DNA from 4 places in the Paenibacillus sp. FSL R5-0527 genome. Region 1 is predicted to be linked to each of the others. Evidence: predicted binding sites of a transcription regulator. Region 1 holds the regulator's gene; each other region holds the start of a gene.
What was found. Region 1 encodes Rex, which represses fermentation and respiration genes when NADH is low (regulators of the CRP and FNR family bind a similar motif). Its sites were predicted from a motif close to TTGTGAAATATTTCACAA; they were not measured.
Positions count from the first base shown of each region.

Region 2: a site for Rex is predicted at 2,903-2,920, ahead of NYE69_RS00315 (DUF1641 domain-containing protein). Genes of this name have one in related genera too.
Region 3: a site for Rex is predicted at 1,319-1,336, ahead of NYE69_RS04820 (flavocytochrome c). Genes of this name have one in related genera too.
Region 4: a site for Rex is predicted at 1,588-1,605, ahead of NYE69_RS03990 (DUF438 domain-containing protein). Genes of this name have one in related genera too.

Region 1 is NZ_JBBOYI010000001.1:5,080,571-5,085,525, reverse strand. Features, by position in the region: gene NYE69_RS22425 (hypothetical protein) at 1-587, shown strand, start outside; gene dinG (ATP-dependent DNA helicase DinG) at 785-3,667, shown strand; gene NYE69_RS22415 (redox-sensing transcriptional repressor Rex) at 3,680-4,336, shown strand; gene NYE69_RS22410 (amidohydrolase) at 4,326-4,955, shown strand, end outside.
Region 2 is NZ_JBBOYI010000001.1:68,376-73,330, forward strand. Features, by position in the region: gene gdhA (NADP-specific glutamate dehydrogenase) at 1-1,109, shown strand, start outside; gene NYE69_RS00310 (NAD(P)/FAD-dependent oxidoreductase) at 1,182-2,360, opposite strand; gene NYE69_RS00315 (DUF1641 domain-containing protein) at 2,376-2,819, opposite strand; gene NYE69_RS00320 (LysR family transcriptional regulator) at 3,027-3,932, opposite strand.
Region 3 is NZ_JBBOYI010000001.1:1,051,559-1,056,513, forward strand. Features, by position in the region: gene NYE69_RS04805 (hypothetical protein) at 1-439, shown strand, start outside; gene NYE69_RS04810 (transposase) at 593-904, opposite strand; gene NYE69_RS04815 (hypothetical protein) at 936-1,085, shown strand; gene NYE69_RS04820 (flavocytochrome c) at 1,359-3,347, shown strand; gene NYE69_RS04825 (hypothetical protein) at 3,533-3,823, opposite strand; gene NYE69_RS04830 (amidase domain-containing protein) at 3,953-4,955, opposite strand, start outside.
Region 4 is NZ_JBBOYI010000001.1:864,543-869,497, reverse strand. Features, by position in the region: gene NYE69_RS03990 (DUF438 domain-containing protein) at 158-1,486, opposite strand; gene NYE69_RS03985 (response regulator transcription factor) at 1,676-2,353, shown strand; gene NYE69_RS03980 (sensor histidine kinase) at 2,350-3,768, shown strand; gene NYE69_RS03975 (ABC transporter ATP-binding protein) at 3,829-4,743, shown strand; gene NYE69_RS03970 (ABC transporter permease) at 4,740-4,955, shown strand, end outside.

The DNA.
Region 1 (4,955 bases):
ATATTTCGCGTAAATATCCGCTGGCCGTGGGCGCCCAAAAGCAGGAGCTCGCGCAAGCTTGGCGACTGCTCAAGCACATGAGCGACGGGATCATTGAAGAGTGGCTTTGTTTCGAAGAGAAGATGGCCGCGCTGCGCCAAAAATGGGGCAGCCTTGAAGCCGAGGAGGTTCTGTCGCTCCCCGAGATCGAAACGGGTCCGTTTATCAAAGGACAAGGCTATTATAAATTGATGATGTTTCCCCAGGCGCTGGAGCAGTTTGAGCAGGTGCTGAAGCAGTATCCCGGCAGCGCGCTTGGCCGTACCTACCTGGCCATGTGCCATCTGCATCTGGAGCGAAGCGAGGAAGCCGCGCGGCAGTTTTGGCTCGTTCTGGAGAAAGCCGGAAACAAAAGGCTTCGCTCCATCATTTATAATGCGCTCGGCTGCATCGAGGCGCAAAAAGGCATTTTGGCCAAAGCCAAGGAATACTTTACCCTGGCTCATCACAGCGATCCGTCCCTCGCCGAGCCTTTGGCGAATCTCGAGGCATGTTTGAGCAGCACGGGCAAATTGTATTATGGCAATGAATTGGCCTCTTTGCTGTAAACCGTCTTTATCGTTGGCATGATCGAACTTTTTTTGGCAGAACCGGTTGAGCGATGCGTAAGTCCGCCCATGAGCGCGGGCGCATCGCTCTTTTATTTTGTGATTTTAATTACACATAACGCCCGGCATGAATTTTCAAATCGCGCTTCTTCTGTTATGCTGTATTAGAGACTGGAACGAAAGGGACTTAAAAAGCAATGAAATATGCCGTGCTCGATTTTGAAACGACGGGCAACCAGTCCTCCGATGAAATTATTCAAGTGGGACTTGCCATTATAGAACCGGATAAGTCGATTTCGCAGGTATACAACTCCTTCGTCAAACCGGGAATACCGATTCCGCCGTTCATCACGGGGTTGACCGGCATCACCGAAGACGATGTCAAGGATGCGCCGGACCTGGACGAAGTGATGATGGAGATGGTTCCGCTGCTGAACGATGTAGTGCTGGTCGGGCACAATGTCGCTTTCGACTTCAACTATCTGCAAAGCGCTTTGGACAAAACGGGTTATCTGCCGTTTACGGGGCGGATTCTGGATACGATGGACTTCCTGAAAATCCTCTTTCCTTCGTTGACCTCCTATCAGCTGGGGCTTGTGGCCGCCGAATTCGAAGTGCAGCACGAGCGTCCGCACCAGGCGGACAGCGACGCCTTGGCGACGGCGCTGATTTTTCTGAAATGCCTGGAGGAATGCGAGCGGCTGCCGCTGTTGACGCTGCAGCGCCTGGCGGATTTGTTTGCGGGCGAGGACAGCGACCTCGGCTGGTTTTTCGATGCCATAGTCCAGGAGAAGGAACGCGAAACGGAGCAAAGCGATGACCGTTACATCTTTTACCGCCAGTTCGCGCTGCAGGCCGAGGATTGGATGGATATCGAATCTCCGCGGGGCGCTATGGCGGACAATCCGCTGGAGGGTGTGTCCTTTGAGCAGTTCATGGAGCAGGTGAGGGAGCGGCTGCGCGAAAGGCTGCCCCAATACGAGGAGCGCGATGCTCAGAACAAGATGCTGGAGGAAGTGAGCCGGGCTTTTAACGATGACAAGCATCTGCTGATCGAAGCGGGGACCGGGACGGGAAAATCGCTTGGTTACTTGCTGCCCGCGATCTACCATAGCGTCAAACGGGAAGAAAAAGTAATGGTCAGCACGCATACCATTAACCTGCAGGAGCAGCTTCGGGAAAGAGACGTTCCGCTGCTCGCCGAGGTGGTGCCGTTTCCTTTCCTGGCTGCCGTATTTAAAGGCAGGCAGCATTATTTGTGCTTGCGCAAATTTGAACATAAAATAAATAGAAAAGACTTTGCCACGCCGAAAGAAGAGGTGATGACGGCGGCGCAAATGGTCGTGTGGCTGACGCAAACGGTCAACGGCGACGATGAAGAGCTCAATTTGGGCAATCGCGGCGGCGATTTCTGGGAAACGGTGGCCAGCGAGTCGGACTCCTGTCTCGGGCGGTCCTGCCCATGGTTCCGCAAATGCTTCTATCATCGGGCCAAACATGAAGCCGGGGTCGCCGATGTGGTCATTACGAACCACTCCAAGCTGTTTACCGATATCCAGGCCGGGCATCAGCTGCTGCCGGGATACGAGCGCCTGGTCATCGACGAGGCCCATCATTTGGAGGATGTGGCGGGGAAACACCTGGGCATTCATATGAAGTATTTTACCGTCATTCATACGCTCACCCGGCTGTTTAAAGACAGCAAGACCGGCCAGCTGCCGAATCTCCGCATCGCTTTGCAGGCGGCGGGGGGCGAAAAAACGGGCGAATGGTGCCGGGTCATCGACGAAATGTACCCGACGCTGATCGATGTGAAGGAAAGCTGGGACAAGCTCAGCGAGCTGCTGTTTGCCCTGATGCCGGAACGGAGCGACGCCGCGCCCGGCGATCCGGGCCAATTCGTTTACCGCCTGCTTCCGCTAAAGAAACCGCAGGAATGGGATAAGCTGTCGGCGCTGGAGAACCAGATTTACGTTGCGCTAGGGGACGTGCTCCGCAAAGGCGACCGGATGCTGGCGCAAATCCGGGAAGAGCAGGAGGATTACGGTTCCGAAAGCCTCCTGACCGACATCAACGGGTTATTCAAGGATTTGGCCAACGAGCGGGAGGCCCTGCGTTTCTTCATGAAGCTGGAGAGCGAGGAGACGGTGTACTGGATGGAAGCGAACGGGAATTTCCGCAGCCGCTCCCTGCAGATGTATGCCGTTCCGATCGACGTTAGCGCGCAATTGAAGGAATACTTTTTCGACAGAAAAAAAAGCGTGGTGATGACCTCGGCGACGCTGTCGGTCGACAAGTCGTTCCAGTATATGATCGAACAGCTGGGACTGACGGAAGCGGCCGGGGAAGGACGGCTGAACACGGCGATGCTGCCGTCGCCGTTTGATTACCGCAGCCAGGCTCTGCTCGTCATCCCGCGCGATTTTCCGAGCGTGAAGGGGAGCGTGGGCGACGACCATTTCGTCAGCACGCTGGTGCGTTCGCTCGCCGATACCGCGGTTGCGACGCAAGGCCGTATGCTGGTGCTGTTCACATCGTACCGGATGCTGCGGCAGGTTTACGAGCCGTTGAAGGAGCTATTGTCGGCGCAAGGAATCACGGTCATCGGCCAGGGGATGGACAGCGGCAGCCGCAGCAAGCTGACCCGGCGCTTTCAGGGCCAGGCGGCGTCAGTGCTGCTGGGGACGAGCAGCTTCTGGGAAGGCGTGGACATTCCGGGCGAAGCGTTGACGAGCCTGGCGATCGTCCGCCTGCCCTTCCAGCCTCCCAACCATCCGCTGGTGGAAGCGAAAAGCGAACGGCTGCAGAAGGAGAAGAAAAATCCTTTCATGAAACTGTCCGTGCCCCAGGCGGTCATCCGCTTCAAGCAGGGATTCGGCAGGCTCGTCCGCTCCTCGCAGGACCGGGGGATCGTGGTTGTTTACGATACCCGCATCTTGGAGTCTTACTACGGGAAATACTTTTTATATTCACTGCCCGGGCCGAAGATGGAGCATATGCCGCTCACTCAGATGGTTCCGCGCATATCGGAATGGTTAAATCCGGGAGACGAAAACGTCTCTAAGTCCGCGTCAGAATAGGGGGATAAACGTATGAAATCCGAAAAAATTTCCGATGCCGTCGTCCGCCGGCTGCCGGTGTATTTGCGGTTCCTCAACGAGCTGAGCCGGCGCGAAGTGCCTACGGTGTCCTCGCAGGAGCTCGGCCAGAAGCTGGACCTCAACCCGGCCCAGATCCGCAAGGATCTGGCCTACTTCGGCGATTTCGGGCGAAAGGGCATCGGCTACGATGTCGCGTATTTGATCGAGAAAATCCAGCAAATCCTCAACTTGGACCAGCAGATCAACGTTGCGCTGGTCGGCGCCGGTAATTTGGGGCAGGCGCTTTCGAATTACAACGCTTATTTGAAAGACAACATGAAAATCGTGGCGGTGTTCGACGCCTCTCCGGCCAAGATCGGCACGCAAATCAACAACATCACGATCCAGCCGATCGAAGAGCTGACGGAAACGGTGCGGGAGAAAAATGTCCGGATCGGGATCATTACCGTCCCGGATTACGAAGCGCAGCGCGTGGCGGATCAATTGGTGGCGGCGGGAATCGGGGCCATTCTGAACTTCGCTCCGACGATTTTGAAGGTGCCTCCGGAAGTCCGCATCCATGCCGCCGATTTCACGACCGATTTGCTCAGTCTGGCTTATTACTTGAATGACGGAAGCGGAAAGGAACAACCTGCCCATGAGTCGTAAATGGTTAATCAAGAACGGAACCTTTGTCGTGTTCGAACAAGATCGTTCCATTGTACAGGGCTATATGCTCGTTGAGGGCGACACGATTTCCTATATCGGCGAGCAGCTTCCTGAAGGGGCGGAAGACGCGGAAACCTTCGACGGAAAAGGGCTGCTGTTCATGCCGGGGCTGATCAACACGCACGGCCACGCGGCGATGTCGCTGCTGCGCGGATACGGCGACGACATGGTGCTGCAGACCTGGCTTCAGGAAAAAATGTGGCCGATGGAAGCCAAGTTCACCGCCGGCGATGTGTACGCCGGGACGGCGTTGTCCGTGCTGGAGATGCTGAAAGGCGGAACGACCACGTTCCTGGACATGTACGACCATATGGATGAAGTGGCCAAAGTGGTTCAGGAGTCGGGCATCCGCGCCGTGCTGATGCGCGGCGTCATCGGGTTGTGCCCGCCGGACGTGCAGCAGCAGAAGCTGAACGAAGCGATCGCGTTTGCGAAAAATTGGCACGGCCGGGCGGACGGCCGAATCACGGCGATGATTTCGCCGCACGGGCCGTACACCTGTCCGCCGGAATTTTTCGAGAAATTCGTACAAGCGGCTCATGATCTGGATCTGCCGATG
Region 2 (4,955 bases), 5.0 Mb from region 1:
GCTTCCGCGTGCAATTCAACAGCGCGATTGGGCCTTACAAAGGCGGGCTGCGCTTTCATCCGTCGGTAAATGCCAGCATCATTAAATTCCTCGGCTTCGAGCAAATTTTCAAAAATTCGCTGACCGGCTTGCCGATCGGCGGCGGGAAAGGCGGCTCGGATTTCGATCCCAAAGGCAAATCGGAGCTGGAGGTCATGAGATTCACCCAGAGTTTTATGACCGAGCTGGCCAAATACATCGGTCCCGACATGGATGTGCCTGCCGGAGATATCGGCGTAGGTGGACGGGAAATCGGCTACATGTTCGGCCAGTACAAACGGCTTTACGGCAGTGAAACCGGCGTGTTGACGGGGAAAGGCCTGACGTACGGCGGCAGCCTGACGCGCACCGAAGCAACGGGGTACGGCCTGGTGTACTTCACGGCGGAAATGCTGGCCAGCAAAGGCGAAACCTTTGAAGGCAAAACGGTCGTCGTTTCCGGTTCCGGCAACGTTTCGATCTACGCCATCGAAAAAGCGCAGCAGCTGGGAGCCAAGGTGGTCGCGTGCAGCGATTCGAACGGTTACGTGTACGATCCGAACGGCATCGACCTGAAAACGGTCAAACGGTTGAAGGAAGTCGAAAGAAAACGGATTAAGGAATACGTGAACGAGCATCCGGGTGCGGAATACCATGAGGGCTGCCGCAACATCTGGAGCATCCCTTGCGATATCGCCCTGCCGTGCGCGACACAAAACGAAATCGATGAAGCTGCGGCAAAGCAGCTCGTCGCCGGAGGCGTGAAATTCGTCGCCGAGGGCGCCAACATGCCTTCGACGCTGGAAGCGATCGAGGTGTATCTGAACAGCGGAGTATATTTCGGCCCGGCCAAAGCGGCCAATGCCGGCGGCGTCGCGGTCTCCGCCCTGGAAATGGCGCAAAACAGCGCGAGATTGTCCTGGACCTTCGAGGAAGTGGACGAAAAGCTCAAAGGCATCATGAAGAACATCTATGCCAATAGTGTAAAAGCCGCCGAAGAGTTCGGCCATCCCGGAAACCTGGTGGTCGGCTCCAACATCGCCGGCTTCCTGAAAGTCGCCGACGCGATGCTGGCGCATGGGGTAGTTTAAATAGAATAAAACCAAAAAAAGCGCCCGGGATCTAATGTCCCGGGCGCTTTTTTTCGCTAGAGCCAGGCTAAATTAATAAGCCAGGGCGTCCAGAGCTTTAATGTGCGACAAATAGCGGATGTTGCTCGCTTCTTTCATCATCGTGGCCGGCAGACCGCGCAGCTCGGTGTTGTTGGCGCCGATCGTCGCTACGGCGTCCTTGCGGCCAAGGCTGGCCAGCGTACCGGAGTTGACCGGTTCGAACCCTTCCATCTTTTTGCCGCGCAAGAAAGCGAACAGGTTGTAGCCGGTCAGCTCGCCCATTTGCCAGGCGATTTGCGCCGTCGGCGGATACGGGCGGCCGTCAGGTCCCATAAATACCGCGCTGTCGCCGACCACAAACACGTCCGGATGGGAAACGGACTGCAAGAATTGGTTGACCGAAGCGCGTCCGCGGTTCACTTCCAGGCCGGACTCGCCCACGAGCGGATTGCCTTGCACGCCGCCTGTCCAGACGAAAGTGTTGGCCACGATTTTTTGGCCGTCCTTCAAATCGATTACATTGCCCGCGACATTCGTCACCGGCAACCCGGTCAAAAATTTCACGCCGCGTTTCTCCAGGCTCGCCGTCGCGCGTTCGATCAAAGAATCCGGCAACACCGGCAAAATCTTCGGCCCCGCTTCCACGAGCAGCAGTTTGATCGCCTCGCGGTCCACGCCGTATTTCTTCGTCAGCTTCGGCAGCTGGTCGGCGATTTCCCCAACCAGCTCGACGCCGGTCAAACCGCCGCCGCCGATCAGGATCGTGGCGTCCGCTTCATTGCCGGACTTGGCATACTCGCTGATCCGCTCCTCGATATGCTTGTAAATCGCGTTGGCGTCGTAGGCCGATTTCAGCACCATGCTGTGCTCCTCCAGACCCGGGATGCCGAAGTAGGCCGTTTTGCTGCCAAGCCCGACCACCAGCGCGTCATAAGTCAGGGTCGAACCGTCGGAAAGCTTAATTTCTTTATTATCCACCGAAAAGCTCTTGACCGTGGCGATACGCAGATCGATGTCTTTTCCTTTAAACAGCTTATCCAGCGGCAGCGCCACCGCCCGTTCGGAAATGCTGCCGGCAGCCAGACGATGCAGCTCCGTAATGATCTGATGCGTCGGATATTGGTTAACGACCGTCACCTGCGCTTCCGATCTGTCCATATATTTGCGAACGGTCAAAGCGCTAAGCACGCCGCCGTAACCGGCACCTAAAATTACAATTTCTTTTGCCATGGTTATTATCCTCCGTTATTTTTGTTGACTGTCGCGTGCGCCAGAGACTTGAAGATAAGCATTCACAAAGCGAAACAGCTTTTGCGCCTGCGGATCCTTAAGCATTCTAAGCAGACCGAACAAGCCGATTACCTCCTGGCTCTCTTCAGCCCGATCTCTGGCTTCGATGACGTTGGCGGCTACTTTCTTCACCGTGCCCACCACCGGTCCGGCCACCTCCGCGAAACCGCCGACCATGTCGTTTTTCAGCACTTCGTCCGTCGACAGTGATTTGAAAAAATCATACGATTTGGTCAGCGCGCCGACCATTTCCGTTAATTTAGGAAGCTGCTCTACCAGCACGCTCAAGGATTCCTGAACTTCCGGCTTCAACAGCTGCTCCAGAAGTTCACGCTCCTGCTGCCCGGCAGACAAGGCGCCGCCTTGCTCCGTCTTCGTTTCGGCAATTGTTTCTGACATTTCCGATTCTCCTTTGCAATAGATCTTAAGTACTTGCTTGTTCCTTAGTGTTCCAACCTTCTCTTACTCCAACCATTTTTGGTTAGTGAAAAAAGGCACATCTCAACCTGCAACAATCCCAATAAATTGTACCACATTTTCTACAAAAAAGGACCATGAAAGTGATTATTTTCACGGTCCTTAATTATTAAAAATTTTTCGGTTCGCTTAGGATATATAACCCAGCGCCTGGGGCGAAAGCTCCTTCAGGAACTCATAAAACAGCTTCTCCGTCGGCGCCATTTCGCGCCCCGCCGGAACGATGACCCCGACATCCCGGGTGACCTGCGGTTCATTGATCGGCACCGTCACAATCGTCGGCGGAATCTGCTCGCTTAAGGCGATTTCCGGCAGCAGCGTCAGGCCAAGGCCCGCGGAAACCAGCCCTTTGATGGCATCCAGATCGTCCCCTTCAAAAGCGACCTTGGGCTGAAACCCCAAATTGGCGCAAGCCCTCACCACGATATCGCGCAGGATGAAACCTTTGGGAAACAAGACAAACACATCGTTTTTCAAATCGCTTAGTTTCAAAGAGGGCTGGTCGGCCATAGAGTGTCCGGCGGGAAGGAGCGCCACGAATTTTTCCCGGAACAAAATCTCGCCGTTGATTTGCGGTTCCTGCTGCGGCACCGGCCCCATCACCGCCAGGTTGATCTCCCCTTCGACGACCCAGTCCATCAATTCTTTGTACGAGCCGTGCTGCAGTTGAAAATGGACATACGGGTACTTTTTGCGGAAAGCCGAAACGACCGCCGGAACCATCCGCGCCGCCAAGCTGCTGGGGAAGCCGATCCGCACGGTCCCCCGCTCGGGATCCAAATATTCTTCGATCTCCTGACGGGCATGGTCGATGACTTTCATCAGCTGCTCCATCTGGTTTAAAAACTGCCGGCCGATCGGCGTCAGCTTGACTTTGCGCCCTTCATGAATAAACAAGTCCACGCCCAGCTCCGCTTCCAGCTTGAAAATTTGCCGGCTTACCGCCGATTGCGAAACGTGCAGAGCGTAGGATGCCTCAGTCACATGCTCAAGTTTGGCCACTTCGATGAAATATTGGATTTGCCTCAGTTCCATGCCACACCCTCCCTATTCCAGACGCCTCAGAAAAACCGGATTCACCTGTTTCGTGAAAAAGCCTTCTCCTAAGCCGTCAGCAGCCTTTGGCGCACTTGCCCGCAGCAAGCGATGCTCTACCGCCGGCAGGCCATTTAAATGGCTCCACCATTAAATCATTAAACTATTAAACCATTAGATTATTAACCCATTAAATCCCTTACATTCCGTGTAAATATATTAATCTCCATTATATAAGGGAAGCGACCGAAACGGAAGCATAGACTTCAGGAAAAAGCGCTGGAAACATAAGAAAATACCTGCATAATTTGCAGGCACTAGGACCAGGCTGCCGGAAAACGCCAGCGGAATGCGGCGGGGTGCCGCGAATGCTGCGAACTTCAACGGAATGTTGCGGGACGCGGCGAACTTCAGCGGGATTATACGGAATGCTGCGGAACTTCGGTTGGATTCCAGCCAAATCCAGCGAGTTTCAGCGGAATGCGGTTGAATGCGGCGAAATTTCGGTGACTTTAGCGAAACTCAACAAACTCCGGCGGACTCTAGCGAACTCGGTGAACTCCAACAGAAACCATAAGAGCAAAAAATGACGTTATTCCGGCGATATCGATCAATTTGAAAAAAATAAAGGCAATTTATGCCGCTATTTTCTCGAATCGTGAAGAAATATCCCCGTTTCGCACCATTCATAAGAAAATAAGGACAAAGAATGCCGCTAATGGGATGGATATGCCGGGGGGGCAGGAGAATAAGAACAAAAAGTGACGTTATTTGAAGGCCGACGGTCCTCGTCATTCCGGAAGCCGGCTGCTGTCAAACATACTTCCCAAGCCGAGCTGTTTTAGCTAGCTCAAAACTAAAAACGGCGCTTGACGATCAGAAAGACGCGGCCTCTCGGGCGAGCCGTCATTCTTACGGTTGCCAGCGCCGTTATTTCGGCATAATGTGACCAAAACAAAATTTAACGGTTGCCATAAAGCTAATTTTTGCTTTTTTCCGCGGATTCGAGCCTTTTTCACCCAA
Region 3 (4,955 bases), 4.0 Mb from region 1:
ATTAAAACAAGCTCCCAAAGAAGTTACATCAACAGAAAACCTTGAAGTTACACCAACAGAAAACCTTAATGAAATAGCTCCGTCTGATTTTTGTTCTGGATTAAAAATGTTATATTATACAACTAATCTTGGTGGATCGTTTGAATTATCTTATGAAGTAGCTGCAAATTACTCATGGAATAAATTTACTTCTGTAAATAATGCGACCGTTGAAGTAATAGATAACGATCAAAATCCATTAACAACTTTCACAATAGCTAGTAAAGATGTTGGAGCTAAAGTTACTAGTGACGGCGAAAAAGTTGAATTGAAAGCTAAGGTTGAAGTAGATTCGTGGATATCAATTGGAAACATGGGACTTATTAAGGTAACGACAACAACAGTTAGAACAACAAAGGAATGGAATACTATACAAGCAGGAATTCCAGGTTGCATTTAGTAGAATATCTAGCCTTTCTTTGAATCATGTCTTCATCTTAGATCTCATATTTTTTGTAACCCTCAGCGAGCAGCGCTAATACCGTTGCTCGACTTTTATTTTTGGAGACAGAGGTAAAATGGTTGTTTTGTTGTATGGGACACTTAGATATTTTTAGACTATATAAACCGCAACTAAGATCAAAAACCTGACAAGTAGACGATCGATCGTTTCCATTGGATTCTTATTGATTCGCTTCATAAATTGAGACACATGAAGTTTAATTTTATAGAACTTTTCAAAAAAGAAGTTGTTAACTACATCGGCTTTGAGACATAACCATAGCCCTTCGACCGGATCGAGGTTTGGGCTGTAAGGCGGTAAAAAGACCACCTGCAGACGAGCATGTTTACCGTACGTCGGCACTTTGCTTGTTTGCCACGCGGAAACCAGTTGTATTTGTAGTGCCTGATAGGAACGAATCATCTATTCATCTTCAAAAAGAAAGACCGAGCTTTTGATCGTTCTGCCAATAACCGCTGATGGTTTGACGAACACGACCGAGTGGATCGTCGATTTCAGTAAACGAGAGTCCTTCCTGGGGATGCTGCAGGGCATCACCGAAACGTGGGATCGTTTGGAAGAGCACTTGAGTGAAGTGAAATAAGAAGATACAAGAAACAGCCGCACGGACTGGAGAGCCGGCGGCTGTTTCGTTGGGGAGCTTTGGCTTTACCCGGTTTGCCCGTTAGCGGTGGAATGGGGGCAAGGGGCAATCGGGGCGGTCCCTTAACCCTCCCTATGTGAGAAATAACATGGAACTACATGGAAATGAAAGCGTATTATATTTAATGTAAGCGAATTTGTTTCGGCAATATTCGCGAATTTTTTTCACTTATATTGTGAAAATTTGCACAATTACAGAAGAGGAGCAGATAACATGAGACAGCCAAGTTGCAGGTATGTAAGAACCGGATTTTTGGCGGCACTGGTATTTATTTTGATTATGGGTGTGATCGGATGCAGCGGCAGTAATAAGGAAGCAGCGCCTGATGCGGCGGATACCCAAGGGCTTTACACACCGGGGACATATACGGGGGAAGCGCAAGGCCTACATAGCGTTATTAAAGTGGAGGTAACGGTGGATGCCAACACCATTCAAGCGGTGAAGGTGCTGGAGCAGAAGGACACGGAGGGGGTAAGTGATGCCGTTTTTGAGACCATTCCCCAGAAGGTAGTGGAGGGGCAGAGTCTGAAGGTAGATATCGTATCGGGGGCATCCGTATCCAGCAACGGCTTGATTGACGCGATCGCGGCCGCTTTGGCCAAGGCCGGGGCCGACATCGACGCATTGAAGAGCAAAGAACCGCTGAAGGCGGCCGCCAAAGAAGCGATTACCAAGGAAACCGAAGTCGTGGTTGTCGGCGGGGGCGGAGCGGGTCTGGCCGCTGCGGTATCGGCCGCTGAGAACGGGGCAAAGGTGATTTTGATCGAAAAATCGCCTGCGCTTGGCGGGAACACGATTCGTTCGGGAGGCGAGTTCAATTCCTATGACCCGGCTAGACAGCCGAAAGTGGCCATGACGAAAGCGCTGAGCAATGAGTTGAAAGAGATTCTGACCTACGATGAAAAAGAATTCGGCGATTACGCCGATACACTCAAGACGCTCAAGGAACAGATCAAGGAATACTTCGCCAAAGGGGACACCACCAAGCTGTTTGATTCGCCTGAACTGCATATGATTCACACCTATATCGGCGGGAAGCGAACGGATCTTGACGGTAAGGAAATCTCCGGCAAGTTCGAACTGGTCAAAACGCTGGCGACCAATAGCTACGGCACGATCCAATGGCTGGAGAGCCACGGAGCTAAGTTCCAGGATGGGATCGGTACCGTTCTTGGCGCCTTGTGGCCCAGAACCCACCATAATACCGAACCGCTGGGAACCGGGTATATTAACGCGATGGAAAAAAGCGCAAAAGAGCTTGGCGCAGAAATTATGCTGAACACGAAAGCCACCAAGCTGATCGTTGAGAATGGCAGAATTGTGGGCGTGACCGCCGAGCAGTCTGACGGCACTCCGGTCACCTTGAAGGCTTCAAAGGGCGTGGTCATGGCCACCGGCGGTTTCGGAGCCAACCCTGAAATGGTCGTTGAATACAATAACTATTGGCCTGCTCTGGATGCAAACATCAAAACAACCAACACGACGAATGCTACCGGCGACGGGATTGTGATGGGTAAGGAAGTCGGGGCGAATCTGTGGGGCATGGGCTTTATCCAACTGATGCCGAGCGGTCAACCGGGAACGGGCGCTTTGTCCGGCGGCGTATGGGGCAGCGCGGAAACGCAAATTTTCGTCAACAAGGAAGGCAAGCGGTATGTGAACGAGTACGCCGAAAGAGACGTTTTGGCCGCCGCTGCCCTGGAGCAGACGGATCAGACCTTCTACATCATCAGCGATATGACCTCACTGGGCAATCCGGATCTGAACGGGAAAAATGTATGGGGCGACAATTATCAGGATCTGATTGCGAACAAAAATATAATCATGGCGGATACCCTGGAGGAACTGGCCGAGCAAATGGGCGTACCGGCCGATGTCTTTGTGGCGGAAATGAAGAAATACAACACTTACGTCGAAAATCAGCTTGATCCTGAGTTCGGCAAGAAAAATTTTGGCGCAAAACTCGAAACACCGCCTTTCTTTGCTGCGCCAAGAACCCCCTCCGTGCATCATACGATGGGCGGTCTGGAAATTAACGAAAAGGCCCAGGTATTGAATACGGAAGGCAAGCCTATTGACGGCTTATTCGCGGCCGGCGAGGTTGCCGGCGGAGTTCATGCGGGTAACCGGCTTGGCGGCAACGCCATCACGGACATTTTCACGTTTGGACGGATTGCCGGAGCCAGCGCGGCCGGTAAATAGCCGCCGATACTAAAAAGCAAAGGCTCCTGCTTCTCTCCGCCGTCAAGGCGGCAGGGACGCAGGGGTTTTTGCTTTTTCTTTGATTATTGCCGGAATGCTTCATGCTACCGACACTGACATGAAAAAAGCTGGGCAGATCAGGATTATCCTAAATCCACTCAGCTATAGTGTGTAAAGTAAGAGGGTTACATCGGTTGATCTAAAGGATCATGTAGTACATAGATTGGAAAATATCGAGGTGTCATAGTAAAACTAATAGATTGACCGTTTTTCTCTTTGTACGTAACAAAATACTCTCCGAAATGTGCATCATACTCTACTTTTTCGAATTTTAAATCTTGGTTGTGATATTTCACCTTAACATATACTGATGAAGAAGCTTTTGCGACACTTTCTTTGAAGAAGTTAATTTGAGACAGTAGAAAAATCAAAATTATGATAAATAGCACTATAAGCCATACTTTTTTTATTTTCATTTTTCACCTCACGCAATTATATATCTCACCCCTTCAACTATTGTATATTTTACCCTTATAGTCCAAATTATTCAAATAAAATACTAACCACGAAACATTATGCTCGCGGTTAGTATTTTTCAAACAATATTAGTCAATGCAGAAAAACTCTACTTGTGCATATGCTTCTATTGCATCAAGGAGGGGATATGCCTGTCTTTCATTAGAATGGCCTGCGAGTTTAAAATCTTCATTGTTCGTATCATACGCAGAAACTATCATAATATGCGTAGGCATTGTTAACACGCCAGAAACACCTTTCGAGAAGACTACTACATCACCTTTGTAAATATGTTTATAATAAATAGTTTCATGATTCGATACATAGTAATCATGGGAGAAGGCATAGACTGTTGATCTAGATCTCCAATAGTCATAGAATGCTTGTACGCTAATAAATGGGCTTGGATCTGCTAAATCCCAGCTGTAATCCAACTCTTCAGCACTCGTTGGAACCAAATATTTTGAATTTTTTTTGTATACATACCAGTCACCTTTAAAGGGTAAGCCTCCACCAACATGCATTGCTTGAGATACAAAGTTGGTACAATCACTTCCCCATCCACCAGTAAAAGCGGGGTAATCTGTACTGTATTTATTGTAATTTTTATAGGCCCATTCTCCGGCGGCAGCTCTGTCATAGCTCGCAAAAGGAGATATTTTAGCAGAATCGTAATTTTTCTTGTTTTCATGATATAGTTCTATTGATGCTTTATCTCCAACATTTACAGCATATCTTTCCATGTATCCTAAGAGAAGATCTTTTTCACTTTCATCCACTTTGAAAAAGTTATCAACGATGATATGCAAAACTTCAATTATTCGGTCCCTGTTTAATGAAGTTGCCTTCTTTATCATTTCATCATTTTCTGTCAATTTAGCAAGCAATTCCCCAACTTTGATATCCTCTTTGTAAATTATGTTTAGAGCCTCTAATGCAATTTTCTCTTCTTCTTCCGGATTTCCCAAATAATTCTCATTTGGGTCTGCTTCTTGTTCAATTAGATACTGCTCAATGTATGGATTATTTTCAGCGGCATAAACTGCCTGTGTTACACTAGTTTCTAAAATAGAATCTAGTTTTTCCTTAGTA
Region 4 (4,955 bases), 4.2 Mb from region 1:
AAGGCCGATGTTTCACCCTAACAAGAACCGGCCGATCCTCCACAAAAACGCAGGCCGCCTGCTCCACTCTAAGCAAAAAGCCCCGGCATTCGCGAAGGCGCGAACATCAGGGGCTTCACCGTCAAGCTATTTATGAACAAACCTTACCCGAGACGGGTCAGGACAAAATTCGTTTTTGCCCTTCCAAAGCGCGGATCGGGGCGATGTTTTGCGTAAACTCCAACGTGCCCAGGTAACGGCCGTCCTCGCTTCTCACCGCAAAATACCGGATATAGACGAACTTGTCTTTGACCGGAATCCAAAAATCCTCGACGTCCTTACGGCCGGCCTTGAAATCCTCCAGCAGCTGGTTGACCACATGCACGCTTTGCGGCGGATGGCAGTTCTGCACGGTGCGGCCGATCACGGCTTTGGTCCGGGCGAAGATGCGCTCTTTACCGTGGGAAAAGTACCGGACCACGTCGTTCTCGTCGATAAACGTCAGGTCAACCGGCAAATGATTCATCACCGCTTCCAGCTGCTCCATGGACAGGATACCGGTGTCGAATTTGACGTACCCTTGCGGCACGCCATGCCCCTGCTCCGCCAACACGCCGCCCTCCAGACCGCCTTCCCCGGCATCGCCGTCACCGGACTCCAGCGGTACCCTTTCCGGGACCCATTCCTGCTCGGGCGCCGTCAAACAATACCCGATCACATCGCTTTCCCGGGCGATTTTGACCCACTCGTCTTCGGTCAGCTTCTCCAGAGCCATCGGGAGCAAAATATTTTCTTCCTTAAAGATCATCTCATTTACTTCCGTGATGATCCGCTCCAGGTCGATGCAAACCGTTTCTTTATCGGCATCGGCGAACCCATTCTTATCGGCGCTTCCGCTGGCCAGCTTGGCTTTGGTTTCCTTGATCATGGCGCGGATGCCATCATCGACGCCCCACATCACCTTGGTCGGCCCGTAAATCCCGTACTTCTCAAGATAGGGGAACAGCAGATTTTCCTTGCGGCTGTAATGTTTGTCCAGGTCCAACAGCAGGTTTAAATCGTCCAGCAGCTTAAAAACGAGCTCCTCCTTATCCTCCTTCCGGAATTTATCGAGATGGAGCCGCAGCTTGAAATTGACCAGCCGTTCAACCTCGCGGTTTTCCAGCTTGAAGGTATGCACCGGGTGCCCGGGCTGCTCCTCCGGCTTCGCCGAACGGTGGATTTCCTCGATCGAGCCCTTGAAAATCGCCGTATGCACCGAGCAAAGGCGCTGCACTTCCGCCACCGGAATGCCTTCTTCCTCCATCAAAGCATGCTCCAACGCCGAAATTTCCGCGACCGTCACGTCACCGACCGCCACTTCAAACCGCGCTTTTACCTCATCCACGCTTTTCCCCTGATGCAGCTCTTTAATGATTTGCTTCAGCAGTTCCTGCCGGCGGCGCTGCTCCGGCTCGCCATCCCCCCGGTTCGCGCCGTATTCCCGGTTGTTGATCAACTCGCTCATCTCCGGTTCCTCCTCTTTTTTATTTAGATCAGCTTGGCTGTTTCAAATTTTAGTGATAAACATTCTCACAACTAAAAAGTAACACGAGGCCATACCGGGTCTTGTGATTCCGATCACAAACCCCAAGGGATTTCGCGCTGTTTCTTTTTCAAAGCGATTTTGACACAATAGAGACAGGAGGGGTTTTTGATGCCAAATGTCAATTTGTTATACATAGAAGACGATATCGAAATCGGAGAGTGGGTCAGCCAAAACCTGCGCGAGCGGGGCTTTAAAGTCACCTGGCTGACTAACGGGGAGGGGGCGGTGGAGCAAGCCGCGGACTGCCAGCTCGTCATTCTCGACGTAATGCTGCCGGGGCTCGACGGCTTCACCGTCGGCAGCCGGATCAAAGAACGGTTCCCGAACCTGCCGGTGCTGATGTTGTCCGCGCGCACCTCGATCGACGACAAGCTGCAGGGGCTGCGGTTCGCGGACGATTACTTGACCAAGCCGTTCCACCCGGACGAGCTGGCCGCCCGGATCGAGGTGCTGCTGCGCCGCAGCGGCAGCCCGGCCGAAGAAACGCTGCAGATCAAACATCTGCTCGTGTATGAAAAAGAAAACCGGATCATCAACGAGGACAACGGCGAAGAAATCGTTCTTACCGGCAAGCAGTTTCACATTTTCACCTACCTGCTGCGCCATCTCGGGCAGATTATGACCAAGGAACAAATTTACGAAGCCGTCTGGGGCGAGCCGTATTTCGATGGAGATAAAACGCTGATGGTCCATATCCGCCACCTGCGCGAGAAGCTGGAACGCGACCCGGCCAATCCCGAAGTCATCGAGACGATCCGCGGCATCGGCTACCGGGTGAGAGCATGAAGCTGCGCCCCGTCCGAAAATACCGGAAATCGCTGCTTACCGGTTACGTCCTGATCTTGATGATGGCGTTAGTTCTTATCCCCGTTCTCATTCCGATCAGCTTTCTCGCTTCCTGGGGCGTCAACATTTTGCTGTATCCCCCGCAAACCGGCGATGCCACGCGCCCCTATTACGGCAGGGGGCTTGATATTGAAACGGCCTGGCACAAGGAAGCGGCAGCGCTGCGGGATGCCGGCCCGGAGACGATCGACGCCCGGCTCAAAGCATGGAAAGGGCAGTATCCGGACGCCGCGCTGTATTGGGTGGATTCATCCGGAACAACCCGGCTGCAAGTCCCCAAGCAAGCAAATGTGCCGGCCAAGTGGACGCTGGAAGATACGATCGCCTTTATGAAAAAGCGGGTCAATGCCGACCCGTTTACCGTCGTGGCCTTTATTGGCGGGGACGAGCAGGCGAACCAGGGATTTATGGTGTTCGAACTCCCGCGCAGACTCATGACCAGGGACATTTCGGACCGGAACGACGGCCGGTTTTACGGCGTGTTCCTCGGCATCATGCTGGCCTGTTTCGTGCTGCTGTCGTATTTGTTTTTTCGCAATATCCGCAAAAGACTGCTGCGCCTGGAAGCCGGCATGACGCACCCCGGCCCCTCCGGGCTGCCGTCCCCGATCAAGGAAGGACGGCCGGACGAAATCGGCCGGCTCGAGCAGGCCTTCAACCATATGGTGTACGAGCTTCAGGACAGCCGCCAGCGGGAGCGCGAAGAAGAGGATCTGCGCAAAAACTTGATCAGCCAGTTGTCCCACGATTTGCGGACACCGTTGACCGTGCTCGGAAGCCATCTGTACACGCTGCGCAAAGAGCCTTTGACGGAACAAGGCCGGCAATCGCTGGCTCTGATGGAAGCCAAACTAGGCGACCTGTCCGGCCTGATGGATCATTTGCTGTCTTACAGCCTGCTCTCTTCGGGCAGGTACGCCATGTCGCCGGAAAAACTCGACGTGCTGCGGCTCGTGCGGGAAAGCGCGGCGGCCTGGTATCCGCTCTGGGAAAAAGAAGGCATCGCCGCCGACATCGAGCTGCCGGATCAGCCTTTATATTGGAACGTCGACGCCCAGGGCTTCCGCCGCGTCCTGGATAACCTGTTCCAGAACCTGGTGCGGTACGCCCGCTCCGGCGGTTATGTCGGCATCTCCTTGCAGCCGCGCGGGGAGGCCATCGCCCTGGCGATCAGCGACCGCGGCCCGGGCATGAACGCCGATTCGCCCTCCGGAGGGGCCGGTCTCGGCCTGCAGATCGTCGACCTGCTGCTCCGGGAAATGGGCCTGGCGCGGGAGACGGAGTCTTCGAGCGCGGGCACGCGCGTATACATTTTTCCCGGCCGGCCGCTTCCGCAACATTTAAACAAAACTTAAACTTGCCCCACCTTCCCGTTTAAACTCATCGCGGTATCATGTTTCCCGAGGTGATAAATCGTGAATGAACTGATCATTCAAACGGAAGGTTTAACGAAAAAATACCGCGGCCGCGCCGCGGTGGACGATTTAAGTCTGAAAATCGCCAAAGGCGACATCTACGGTTTCCTTGGGCCCAACGGGGCCGGGAAAACGACGACGATCCGGATGCTCCTCGGGCTGATCCAGCCGACGGCCGGGACGATCCGCATGTTCGGCAAAGACCTGCGCAAAGACAAACTGGCTATTTTGCGCAAGATCGGGTCTCTGGTGGAATCGCCGTCCTATTACGGGCATTTGAGCGCGATCGACAATCTGGAAGCGATCCGCCGCATTCTCGAGGTGCCGAAATCGCGCATCGACGAAGTGCTCGACATCGTCTCGCTGCGCGGCGAAGCGCGCCGCCCGGTCAAGGGCTTCTCGCTCGGCATGAAGCAGCGGCTTGGCATCGCCGCCGCCCTGCTGGGCAGCCCCGAGCTGCTTATTTTGGACGAGCCGACGAATGGCCTTGACCCGACCGGGATCCACGAAATCCGCGAGCTGATCAAAAACATGCCGAAGCAGTACGGCATCACCGTGCTCGTCTCCAGCCACCTGCTCGGGGAAATGGAGCTGATGGCGAATACGGTCGGCATTATCCGTCAGGGCCAGATGGTGTTCCAGGACACGATCGACAACCTGCGCCTCACTGCGGCGCACGATATGGAGCTGGTCGTCTCCGAGCCCGATGCGGCCCTGTGGATCGCCCGCGATTTGGGGACGGTCGGGAAACTACAGGACGGTACGCTCAAGTTCCCCGGCCTGGCTGACGCGCAGGTCGCCCGTTTGGTGAAAGCCCTGGTGGAGAACGGGCACGCCGTCTACCGGGTCGAGCAAAAGAAAAAGTCCCTGGAGGACATCTTCATGCGGATCGTCGGGGAGGGGAGCTCCCTATGATGCTGCGCGCATTGTCGGCGGACTTTCTGAAAATCCGCCGCAAAGGCATATGGTTCCTGATCTTTCTCGCCCCGCTCGGGCTCGTAGCCATGCAGGCGCTGAATTTCGGACTCCGCTTCGACTATTTGATGAAGAGGTACGCCGACGACCCTTGGGGAGGACTGTTAAAAAACATTTCCGGGTTCGTCCCGATCGCCCTGTTTCTCGGCTGC